DNA from 2 places in the Paenibacillus sp. G34 genome. Region 2 is predicted to be linked to the other one. Evidence: riboswitches for the same ligand, from Rfam matches in the RefSeq annotation. Region 2 holds a riboswitch; the other holds the start of a gene.
What was found. Region 2 has a riboswitch for glycine ahead of gcvT (glycine cleavage system aminomethyltransferase GcvT). Riboswitches for the same ligand answer to the same signal wherever they lie in the genome.
Positions count from the first base shown of each region.

Region 1: linked by a shared signal. The riboswitch ahead of sdaAB (L-serine ammonia-lyase, iron-sulfur-dependent subunit beta) and the one ahead of gcvT (glycine cleavage system aminomethyltransferase GcvT) in region 2 are both predicted to bind glycine.

Region 1 covers NZ_CM166469.1:531,189-537,667, forward strand. Annotated here, with positions in the region: gene AC1VYS_RS02535 (sensor histidine kinase) at 1-910, shown strand, start outside; gene AC1VYS_RS02540 (LolA family protein) at 907-1,992, shown strand; glycine riboswitch at 2,283-2,460, shown strand; glycine riboswitch at 2,465-2,603, shown strand; gene sdaAB (L-serine ammonia-lyase, iron-sulfur-dependent subunit beta) at 2,720-3,409, shown strand; gene sdaAA (L-serine ammonia-lyase, iron-sulfur-dependent, subunit alpha) at 3,399-4,355, shown strand; gene AC1VYS_RS02555 (alpha-glycosidase) at 4,622-6,376, opposite strand.
Region 2 covers NZ_CM166469.1:4,828,653-4,835,131, reverse strand. Annotated here, with positions in the region: gene gcvPB (aminomethyl-transferring glycine dehydrogenase subunit GcvPB) at 1-11, opposite strand, end outside; gene gcvPA (aminomethyl-transferring glycine dehydrogenase subunit GcvPA) at 98-1,453, opposite strand; gene gcvT (glycine cleavage system aminomethyltransferase GcvT) at 1,450-2,592, opposite strand; glycine riboswitch at 2,911-3,011, opposite strand; glycine riboswitch at 3,015-3,137, opposite strand; gene gcvH (glycine cleavage system protein GcvH) at 3,484-3,876, shown strand; gene AC1VYS_RS21890 (PTS mannitol transporter subunit IIBC) at 4,317-5,780, shown strand; gene AC1VYS_RS21885 (BglG family transcription antiterminator) at 5,848-6,479, shown strand, end outside.

The DNA.
Region 1 (6,479 bases), 2.2 Mb from region 2:
AGAGGAACCAGAAGGTACAAGTGGTCACACACGTCATGATGAGATGGGGATGTTGTTAAAGCAGTTTGATGCAATGCAACAAACCATAAGACAAACGCAAATGGAAGTGGAGAAGCAACAAAAGGAAAAAGAGATGATTGTGGCATCTCTGTCTCACGACTTAAAGACACCGCTGATGTCCATCAGTGCCTATGCAGAAGCGCTTAGTATGGATGTACGTTCTGAACAATTGGAAAGACAGGAGTACAAAGAGGTGATTGCCAGGAATGTTGGCCGTATGAAACAGATGATTGGAGAGCTCGAGATGTACACAGCGTTAGGCTCCGATGATTCGGAGCTGGCTATGGTGGAGGTAGAAGGGGAAGAGTTTTTCGAAATGCTGCTTGGCAGTTATGGTGAACTTGCGGAACGTAAAAACCACACCATACAGATGTCTGTACGTACCAATCGCTTCTACCGAATTCACCCTGAATCATTGATGCGTCTGACCGATAATCTAGTGCATAACGCACTTCGTTATACTCCACCGAGCGGCAGAATTGGGCTTGCAATCATTGATTCATCAAAGGAGTTACCTGAGTGGATCAATCTGTCACAAAGAACGGAGCTTAATACGTATAGAATCGGGGCAACTATAATTTTGGTGCAAAATGAAGGTCCGGCAATTCCGCCAGAACAGCTGGAACGGATTTTTGAGCCTTACGTTCAATATCACAATCAGGAGAGACAAGGCTATGCAGGGGGCTCTGGATTAGGACTGAGCATAGCGAGAAGGATTGCTTTGAAGCATGGGGGAGATATGCGAATGTGGTCCTCGGAACATTATGGAACTGTAGCAGTATGCCGATTGCCGGAACTAGGAAACGATGATTTTTCAGAGATATTAACGAAGGAGGATGAAGGATTGTGATTAAAAGTGGATGGAAAGTACTAGGAGTAGCCTTGATCGCAGGTTCACTGTTTGCGGGTTGTTCCGAAAAGGAACTGCTTGGCATGTCAGGAGACGACATGATTGATAAAATTATTACTGCCGAGTCGGAGCAAGCATCCTACTACGCAGAAGGTGTATTGAAGATGTGGACAGATGAGCAGATTACAAACACGATACAAGTGAAAGAATGGGTGGACGGAAAAACAGGACAAAAGCGGATTGAAACAGAGGACGGTGGGAATGTAAGCTATGCGGTTCACAGCGGGCCTGAGATTCTGCTCTATGAAAAAGAGGCAAAAACTGCATTTTCGATGGACTCATCAGCGCTCCAGCAAGAACCTAACCCAACGCAGAAGCAAATGCTGCTAGATCAACTGGAACGAATGCGTGATACTCACAACGTGAAGATGCTGGGGCAAGAAAAACTTCAAAATCGTGAAGTAATGCATATCGAATTGACTCCTAAGGAGGGAAATTCATTGTTGATGTCATCCCAGTATTGGATAGATCCCAAGAAATGGACGGTCGTTAAAGCGACCAGTACGTATGGCGATACCAAATCCGAGATTCTGTATGACGTAATTGATTATAATCCTGAGTTCACGGATCAGACATTTACATTGGACATTCCCGCAGACGTTGAAGTGAAAAAAATGAATGATGTAATGAATAACAAAGTGATTACAATGGAAGAAGCCGAGAAGGCCCTAGGAAAGCCATTCTTACAATACGCGGAGGAAGATCTGCAATTATCGAGAATCGAGATGACTTCTTCCATGGGTGAACATAGCCGGGATGAGGTAACGTTATACTATGTGAAGGATAACAAACCAGAACTCAGCATGACCATATTTAAAGCACCAGAGGAAAACGTAGATGAAAAGCTGCTTCCAGAGGAAAAGAAAGTTAACATTCGTGATACAGAAGGTTCATACATGTCTATAATTCGGAACTTGTCGTGGAGTGAGGATGGTCTTCGTTATTCGGTCATGGGAGAGAATGAAACATGGACAGAAGAAAAACTACAGTCGTGGGCTGAATCTCTACAGTTTTCGAAGTAAGGTGACTAATATGCGAGTGCGGGAACGCTGAACATTACGATCAGAGGATGCATATAAATATAGAAATTATAGAGATAGATGTAGAAAATATAAATCTTTATTTCCCAGGTATAACCTGCCTTGGCAATCCTGTTGAATCGTTATTTTCCGCTATCCAGAGATCTTACAATACAGGTCCGTATGATTACGTCACTTTTGTTGACATATACAGTGCGGCATATTACGCTGTATATGATTGAATACATGCCAGAATGATTAACTTTTATAATGAATGAACAGAATACAGCGAATGATAACGAGCGGGAGAGACCTAAGTGGGCTGAATAAGTACGGTACAGATCAGTATGTTGCATTGTAGAGATGCTGCGAAAACGTACTTTAGTAGGTCCGCTTAAGGCACCGAAGGAGCAAGTGGTTATGCACCCGGCATAACTGTTAATCTCTCAGGTAAACGTACCGTCGTTGGACGCAACTCTGGAGAGTGCGCGAAAGAAGCGCCACCCAAGGGGAATATGATGGGTTAGCACGCTGAACAGACTCGTATGTGAATGTACTTGATCTTGTTCTGCCCGGTGCTGCGATCATGAAACTCTCAGGTATCAAGGACAGAGAGAGGGCGAGTGGCCTTCTTCTGTCCTTTTTTCATGTCATCATTCAGTAAATCAGGAACATAATGGTGGTCTTCTTGTCTGGAGAACGATGACGAAACCAATTGGAGGGTTATAAGGTGCGATTTAAAGATGTTTTTTCAATTATTGGTCCTTCTATGACGGGGCCATCCAGTTCACATACAGCAGGGGCTGCAAGACTGGGCCGAATTGCGCGGCAGTGGCTGGGATGCACTCCGGAACGAGCTCGGCTTACATTATACGGCTCATTTGCAGATACCTATCAGGGACACGGCACCGATCTGGCTCTAATCGGAGGTTTGCTGGGCTACGTTACGGATGATCCGCGTATACCAGATGCAGAACAGTTTGCAGTTGAAGCAGGTATGGAAGTTGAATTTTACACCAGTGGTCTGCCAGCTCCTCACCCAAACACAGTTAAGATTGAATTGTGGCACGGCGAACGGGAATGCTCATTAATAGGCGCGTCTATCGGTGGCGGTAGCGTGTCTGTCCATGCACTGAATGATTTTCGTGTACAGATCAGCGGGGAGTTTCCAACACTTGTTTTGCGTCATGCGGATAAAGCAGGTGTTCTGGCATCCGTAACCTCGGCAATCAGCTCCTCTGGAGTGAACATCGGGTATATGCAAGTAGATAGGAAAGCTCGTGACGGTGAAGCTCTTACTGCAATGGAGATGGATGCTCCTCCAAGTGAAGAGATTTTGAATAAATTGCGTTCACTGGATCATGTGCTGAACATTCGTGTGATTGATCTAAAGCGAGGGGGGGATCCGAATGCGATTTAAACATTTGCATGAATTGAATACCATCTGTACTGCGGAGTCCAAAACAATTGCACAGCTGATGATTGAAGAGCAGGTACAGGAGACGAATACACCGGAAGCTGACGTGGTGAAGCAGATGTCGGAGTACTATCAGGTGATGAAGGAAGCCGTTCATAAAGGACTTACAGAAGATACAACCTCACGTAGCGGACTGACAGGCGGAGACGGGAAAAAGATGGCCGAATACATTCGCCAAGGCGAGACATGCTCTGGTGATGCTTCTGCCCTTGCTATGGCCTATGCACTGTGTGTATCGGAAGTGAATGCCTCCATGGGACGTATTGTGGCTACGCCGACGGCAGGATCTTGTGGCATCATTCCGGGGGTGTTTATTAGCTCACAGGAACGCTTCGGTTGGACGGATGAACATTTGGTGAATGGATTGTTCTGCGCCGGAGCCATCGGATACGTGATTGCCAACAATTCGTTTATCTCTGGTGCCGAGGGTGGTTGCCAGGCAGAAGTCGGGTCTGCGATTGGCATGGCTGCCGGTGCGATGGTCGAACTTCGTGGAGGAACACCGGAGCAGGTCGTGCATGCAGTGGGATTGGCTTTGAAAAATACATTAGGCCTTATCTGCGATCCAGTTGCCGGCCTTGTAGAGATTCCTTGTATCGTGCGCAACGGACTCGGAGCCGTTACTGCACTGGCTGCGGCTGATATGGCGCTCGCTGGGGTGCGCAGTGCCATTCCGTCGGACGAAGTTATCGACGTTATGCTAGAGGTGGGCAGTGCCATGCCAAGCCGCCACCGCGAGACAGCGCAAGGAGGGCTGGCCCAGACACCTACAGGCCGCAAGATGATGGAGAAGCTGGCCAAACCTAAGGCGAAGCGGGCGGAGCCGGAAGAGACATCAGAAACACATTCAGCAGCATCAGGAGTACAACCAGAAATGGATGAGAAGTAATAAGAGCTTGCCGGATCATGGGATCAGGCATTGATTCGGGGTGTTTATCGACTAGTGAAAGTAGATAATGGGGTCGTTACACCATATAACACGAATAAATTACAATATACAAGCGTCCTTCAACCTGAATAGCTCAGGTTCGCAGAACGCTTGTTTTAATTTAGTTTGGTTTGGGATCAAAGATGAGCCAAGCTATTTATCTTCTATCAACAGTCCAAAAGGCGAGGTAGACGTTTTTATTTCAGACCTTTGCAATGCACCTTGCTCTACTCTACTTCGGTGCACATAACTGCATAGCCGTAGGCAGGCAGTTCGATTGCAAGCACGCCATTGTCTAGAGCTGTGCGATGATTACCTTCAAACAGCTCAGTCCAAGGCTGGCTTCCTGCATCCAGTTCAACGATGGCGGTTTCCTCCGAACGGTTGAACAGAACCAGAACGCGCTCATCTGCACTTTGGCGTTCCATCACAATCTGACTGCCACCTGCCTGAGCTTGCAGGAAACGAACCGTGCCTTCTGCACGCAGTGCAGGATGGGCATGACGTAGAGCAATCAACTTCTGATAAAAGCCGAGTAACTCCCGATCTTGCTTCGTTTCATCCCATTCCATGCATTTACGGCATCCCGGATCATGTTCACCGTCGAGGCCAATCTCGTCACCATAATAGATGCAGGGTGTCCCCATGTAAGTGAATTGGAACAAGGCAGCAAGTCTCATCTTGCGTTGATCCCCTTCGCATAGCGTAAGCAGGCGAGGTGTATCGTGACTATCCAGTAGGTTAAACGCCACCTCGCTTGCCTGGAGCGGATAGCGGGATAACTGGCGACCAATGGCATGGGCAAATTGTTCGGCGTGCATCTTGTCTTCCACAAAGAAAGAATTTACGGCTGCGGTAAAGGGGTAGTTCATCGCGGCATCGAACTGATCACCCTGCAACCAGGCAGAAGATTCGTTCCATATCTCGCCCAGAATGTAGGCGTCCGGGTTGGCTGCCTTGACGACACGTCTGAAATCCCGCCAGAAGGCATCATCCACTTCATCGGCTACATCGAGGCGCCAGCCGTCGGTGCCTACTTCTTTAATCCAATATTCGGCTACCTCCAGCAAGTATGCCTTCACATCGGGATTCTCCGTATTCAGCTTAGGCATATGGGCTTCAAAGCCGAATGTCTCATAGGTCGGAATGCCATCCTTCACGTCCAGCGGGAATTCATGCACATGGAACCAGTCTTTGTATTTGGAATCGGAACCATATTTTTGCACGTCGAGGAATGGGGCGAACGTTTTGCCTGAATGATTGAACACCGCATCGAGCAGTACACGAATGCCACGCTCATGACAAAGCTTCACCAAACGTTTCACTGTATCTGCATCACCGAAATGACGGTCTACACGAAGATAGTCTTCGGTATCATATTTATGATTGGTTGTAGCCTCGAAGATCGGAGTAAAGTAGATTGCGTTGATACCTAGTTCACTGAGGTAATCGAGATGATTGATCACACCTTGTAGATCACCGCCAAAGAAGTTGAAAGGCGTAGGTTCGCCGCCCCAAGGTTCGATTTCCTTGGGATTAATTGAAGCGTCGCCATTTGCGAATCGCTCGGGAAAAATCTGATAAAACACGGCATCTTTTACCCACGCTGGGGGTGTAAAAACAGCTCCGGCATGAATATAAGGGAACTGGAACATGCGGCCCGGATCACCCGGCTCTTCTTCCTGGAAGTCCGTCTCGGTCATCCAGATCTGTTCATTGCCACTTTTGAGCAAAAAGGCATACTTCAATCGATGATACGGCGGTTTCACTTCCCCTTCGTAGTAGTCAAACATAGAGTCTGACGTGAGTTTGGACAAAGGAACCATATCTCGGGTTTCTTCCCATGCATATTTGTCTCCTGTCAGAGCATACACCTCGGTGAGATCATTCTTTTTGGCACGCAGACGCAGGCGGATGGTATCCTGATCATAGGCGTAAGCCCAGTTCCGTTTGGGTTGATGAAATATAGCTTCGAGCAGCATGTGAAATTCCTCCCATCAGATGTAAGTGAAGTATGAAAAGTTAAAAATATCAGACATTCAGGAAGTGCGTAGAATATGTAGATCGTAACTATTGAAACATGTG
Region 2 (6,479 bases):
TCTGAGTCCATTCCAGTCGGCTGATTGACTGACTGAGGTAGGTTAGATGTATCCGGTGAAGTACCCGCAATGTTTGCTTTTGTAGTCGTTTCCTGAGTCACAGCGATCCCTCCAATACACGTGCGAATTCATCGATCTCTTCTTTGCTGCGTCGTTCGGTGACCGCAATGAGCAGATGTCCTGCCAGTTCCGAATATTCACGTCCGAGTTCATAACCGCCGATGAAGCCTGCATCCAGCAGTTTCAGCTGAAGAGCATCCACATCGGTTCCTTCAGGGAGCTGGATGACGAATTCGTTAAACGTAGGGGCAGTAAAAGTGAGGCTCACCCCTGGAATAGCGGCTAACGTATTTCGTGCATAGTAACTCTTCTGCAAATTCAGATCAGCAACATCGATCATGCCTTGTCTTCCCAGGGTAGACATATAGACAGAAGCACTAAGTGCTAACAAAGCCTGATTAGAACAGATGTTGGACGTCGCTTTTTCGCGACGAATATGCTGTTCACGGGCTTGCAGCGTCAGCACGAAACCACGTTTGCCGTTGCGATCGGTTGTCTGGCCGACGATTCGACCAGGAATCCGGCGCATGTGAGCCTGGGACACGGCGAAGTATCCGCAAGTGGGTCCGCCGAGCGATGCGGCGATTCCGAGGGGCTGCGCATCGCCTACAACGATGTCGGCCCCCAGCTTGCCTGGGGCTTCCAGCAAACCGAGCGACAGCGGGTTGGCGCTCACCACGAGCAGTCCTTTGTGCGTGTGCACAAGGTCGGCGGCATGCTTTACATTTTCCACGGCACCAAAAAAGTTCGGGCTTTGAATCATAACCGCTGCGGTATCGTCTGAAATGGCTGCTTGCAGGGCATCCCAGTCTGTAACCCCATCTTTGTAACCAATCTCTACAATCTCAAGACTGAGGCCATGTGCGTACGCCTGCAACACCTGACGGGCTTCCGGGTGAACGGTGCGAGATACGATAAGCTGTTTGCGACGGGTAGCTGCGGCGGCAAGATTGCCTGCTTCCGCAAAGGCCGTTGCACCATCATACATACTCGCATTGGCTACTGCCATACCTGTCAACTCGCAAATATACGATTGAAATTCAAAGATAGCCTGCAATTCTCCTTGGCTGATCTCCGGCTGATAAGGGGTGTAGGCTGTATAGAACTCCGAACGGGAAATGACATGGTTGATGACCGAAGGGATGTGGTGGTCATAGATGCCTGCGCCGAGGAAGCTGGCATGTGTCTCAAAGTTAGCATTGGAGCCAGCCTGTTTCGACATGTGGCGAGTTAAGGCATATTCATCCAGTTTGGAGGAGACAGGCAACTCGCCCTGATAACGAATCTCCTGCGGGATATCTTTGAATAAATCTTCAAGCGTATCCACGCCGATCGTGGCCAGCATTGCGCTCTGGTCTTGTTCTGTCATGGGAATGTAGCGGTGCTTGCTCATGCTTGCTCAGCTCCTTGAGTAGGTGTCTTTGACGTACGTGTCCGTTTATGAAAAGGGGTCTTGACGACCTCGGCTTTCAGCTTTTTGCCACGGATCTCAATCTCCAGCGGAGTGCCTATTGCAGCATACTTGCTGTCAATTAGGGCGAGGCCCAGATTACGCTTCAAGGTTGGGGACTGTGTTCCGGTTGTCACTTCACCGATCTGAACGCCGTCCGCATAGATCGGGTAATGTGGCCGCGGTATGCCACGCTCCAGCACTTCGATGCCAATCAGCTTGCGGGCAGGACCGTCATTTTTTTGTTGCAACAAAGCTTCATGTCCGATAAAAGGTCCGGCATTTAATTTCACGAACATGCCAAGCCCTGCCTCCAGTGGAGAGATGGTGGGTGACAGCTCCTGACCGTACAAAGGCAACTTCGCTTCGAATCGCAGTGTATCACGCGCACCAAGTCCTGCTGGAACGAGGCCTACATCAGCACCGGCTTCCATCAGTCCGTTCCATACGAGGGCCGCCTGATCTGCTGCAACATACAATTCAAAACCATCTTCACCTGTATATCCAGTGCGCGACAGTAGCAACTTTACTCCGCATACCTCGGCATGCTGCACGAAGCGGAACGGTTCAATGGTGCTTGCGTCCACCTCTGAACCTGTGACCTTCGAGAGAATATCGACCGCCAAAGGGCCTTGTATCGCCAGCAACGCCGTTTGCTCGGAATCATTGGTCATGTTCACCCCAGGTATAATGTGCTCCTGCAACCATGCCCAGTCTTTGTCGATATTGGAGGCATTGACGACCAGCATGTAGTGTTGCTCCGCGAGTTTATAGATGAGCAGGTCATCCACCACACCGCCATCGGGGTAACACATCAGCGTGTATTGTGCCTGACCTGGTACAATTGTGGTCACATCGTTAGTCATCATGTGCTGTAAAAAGGCCTCCGCTTGTTCACCCGATACGGTGAATTCGCCCATATGGGATACATCGAACAGTCCGGCGCGCTCACGCACCGCTTCATGTTCCTTTTGAATACCACTAAACTGCACGGGGAGCTCCCAGCCGCCAAAATCAATGCAACGTACGCCTTCATATTGCGCATATAGGGGGAAGAGTGGTGTTCTTAACAAATCAGACATCCAATCACCTCGTTATGGCCTTTAGCGGGCCGAGTATAGAAACACGTTTTAAGAGCCGAGTCTTAATGCTTGGTTCGTTGTAATAAACAAAATATAAAAGCGATGAGATACTAAGTAAAGCTACATCCAAATTATCCAATTAGTTAATTCAAGTTCAATTCCGTCATAAAACAAGTACAGTCATAAGTAAGTTGATCAGTCATTTATAACAGACACGCTTTAGGTAGACGATTCGGTATCCTGCATTTCATTTTTTGGGAAAAAGGAAAAGGACAGGCCAAAGAACCGGCATGCCAAGTAGCACGCTGTATTCTTAGGCTCTGTCCCTTGTACCTGAGAGTTACCCCGCCGTTTATGTAGACAGGTTTCCCCTTGGGTGATCATAACGTCCGAACTGGACGATTAGATGCTCTCCAGAGTTGCGTCCTGTAAAAGTCCTTTTGCCTGAGAGATTCACCCCCGCTTGTCGGTGGTTTACTCCTTCGGCGCCGCCTCATGCACATCCCCAAACCGGGTGTACAGGCAATCTCTCCCTTTACATTCATCCGCGGTTCATACGTAGTCCAATTAACTTCAGTTTCTCTTCTCATTAAAACGTGAATACACTCCTGATGTCAAGAACAATATCATTAAAATAGTGTAAAATACGAATATTTTGTATTGTGAACGTATTAATGTTCGTGTATTTTAAAAGAGTACGCTTACTATTCTAATATTCACCATTATATGCAGAAAGAGTAGCGTAAGGTTACACATGTCGGGGTGTCGAAATTCATATAAATTGTGAGCTAACTTGACATTTGAATCTGAAATGTCATACGCTATTGTCTGGGAAAAAGGTGAAGGTCAAAGAACGCATGCACTCATTAATGAAAAGCGAGGCGGATATCGATGAGCGAATTGAGAAATGATTTCCTGTACAGTGAAGAGCACGAATGGGTGCAAACCGTAGGGGAGGATACCGTACGTATTGGCATTACCGAGTTCGCACAGCATCAGCTGGGTGACATTGTGTTTGTAGAATTGCCTGATCTTGAAGCAAGTGTAAAAGCAGAAGAGAGCATCGGTACGATTGAATCGGTCAAAACGGTGTCGGATCTGTTCTCACCCGTCAGCGGTACCATTATTGCAGTCAATGAAGCTTTGCAGGACTCGCCAGAACTGGTGAACAGCTCTCCTTATGAAGATGGCTGGATGATTGAAATCCGTGTCGATGGAGATATAACAGCTGCTTTAGCTACATTGTTGAATGCGGACGCATATCGTAAACATACGGAGGAGTAAACCAGGCTGATCACCGATTTTTTTGTACTTATGGACATATATATAATCACATATAAATAGATCATTTTATCTCCAAACCTGCGTGAGCTGTGAGCTTATGCAGGTTTTTTTGGTGTGTTTTTGGTGCATTTTGGAGAGTGCTCAAGCAGGAGTGACGTAGATTTCATGAATAAAAACAGTTCGAACCGACCAAGCTATTTTATTGCTTTGCATACTGTATATGAACAAAATCATACCCGGAATAATCCTTGTATATCAAGGGTTTGAGCATATATTCTTATTAAAAAACGATTACATAATCTAATGTTGTCATCATTATTCATGACGAGACTACGCTTTCATTTGATTGAACAGGAAAGGTTTCTCGCTTAGGATTACAGCAAGGGAAGAATGATACCCCTTTCATATTGATAATGACTTGATCCAAGGAGGATAAACCAATGAGTAATTTGGACCAAATGTCCAATTCTAAGGGTGGAATACGTGTAGGTGTACAACGTTTCGGACGGTTCTTGAGCGGCATGGTTATGCCGAATATGGGCGCATTTATTGCTTGGGGACTCATCACCGCGATGTTTATTAAAACAGGATGGTTCCCGAATGCGACGCTAGAACAACTCGTAGGTCCGATGATTAATTATTTGCTGCCACTCTTGATCGGTTACACCGGAGGTACGATGGTCCACGGTCAGCGTGGTGGTGTCGTTGGTGCGATTATGACCATCGGTGTGATTGTAGGTAGTGACATTCCAATGTTCCTCGGTGCAATGATTGCGGGACCGCTCGGAGCATGGGTCATCAAGAAGTTCGACAAATCCATTGAGGGTAAGATTAGAGCCGGGTTTGAGATGCTGGTCAACAACTTCTCGGCAGGAATCATCGGTGGAATTTTGGGCATTATCTCATTGCTCGGGATCGGGCCGGCAGTTGAAGCGATCAGCAAAGTATTATCTGCGGGTGTACAGGGTCTAATGAACCTCGGCTTATTGCCACTCGTCAATCTGATTATTGAACCCGGTAAAGTATTGTTCCTGAACAATGCCATTAACCACGGGATCTTAACACCAATTGCAACAGATCAGGCAAGAGAGCTGGGCCAATCCGTTCTTTACATGCTTGAGTCTAACCCGGGGCCGGGACTAGGTATTTTGCTTGCTTACTGTTTCTTCGGTCGTGGAATGGCGAAATCTTCTGCACCTGGTGCAGTGGTCATTCATTTCTTCGGCGGAATTCACGAAATTTACTTCCCGTACATTCTGATGAGACCGATTCTGATTCTGGCAGCTATTGCCGGCGGTGTCGCTGGTACGTTAACGTTCATGCTGACTGGAGCAGGACTGGTGTCCGCGCCGTCACCGGGTAGTATCATCGCATACTTCCTGTTGACACCAAAAGGTGGATACATCCCAATGCTCGCAGGGGTTATCGTCGCTGCAGTTGTTTCTTTCCTGATTGCCTCTCTGTTACTCAAAACGGGTAAACAGAAGGAAGAAGATCTGGAAGCGGCCTCCAGCCGAATGAAAGACATGAAGAGCCAAGGCAATACAGCAAATGCAGCCATTACGGCGGATAACGGTGAAGCAGACAGAGCAGCGGATATCGCAACATCGGCAGCTTCCAAGGCAAAAACAGATGTGAAAAAGATTGTTTTCTCCTGTGATGCGGGTATGGGTTCAAGTGCCATGGGTGCTTCGATTTTGCGCAAAAAAATGAAAGCTGAAGGAATTGACGTTGCCGTAACCAACACGGCGATCAGTGAAATTCCGCAAGATGCAGACGTTGTCATTACGCAAAAAACACTAACCGATCGTGCACGTACAGTGGCACCGAACGCAGAGCATATATCCATTGACAACTTCCTAAAAAGCCCGGAATACGATGCGCTTGTTGAACGTTTGAAATAAGCGGAGAGCAGACTGCGAACCAGCTTCAAACGAGGGCAGCCGTTTTCCCAGAGCCGGAGGCTGAGATATGAGTATTACTAAAAGACAACGTGAAATTGTGGAATTCCTGCTGGAACACCCCCATGAAGTCACGGCCGGCGAAATCGCCGTTGAAGTAAAAGTGAGTACCCGTACCGTGCATCGTGAGTTGCTGATGATTGAACAGTGGCTTGAACCGCTCGGTATGCGACTCGAAAAAAAGTCGGGAACCGGAATACGTATCGATTCCGGTTCAGATGACCTCAGCGCATTACGCCAGAAGCTGGAAGGTAATGAATATGTAGAGTTTACGCCGGAAGAGCGTAAGCTCTTCATGCTTTGCATCTTGCTGGATGAAGCCGAACCGGTCAAACTGCTCGCACTCGCCTCTGATCTGAAAGTGACGGTCTCGACGGTTACCACGGACTTGGATGATCTGGAGTCACGTATCCGGCAGGCAGGGTTGAAGCTTGTTCGAAGGCGAGGATATGGTGTCAAAATTACCGGAAGTGAAGCGATCCATCGCAGAGCCATTGCAGCGCTCGCTTTGGAAGTGCTGGATGAGTCGGATCTCTTTGGTAGGCAACCTGAACAAGGAGGCTCCATTGTTAATCAAAAATTGCTCAGAATGATCGGTCATAGCGATGTGCTTACCATTGAGAATGCATTATGGCAGCCGGA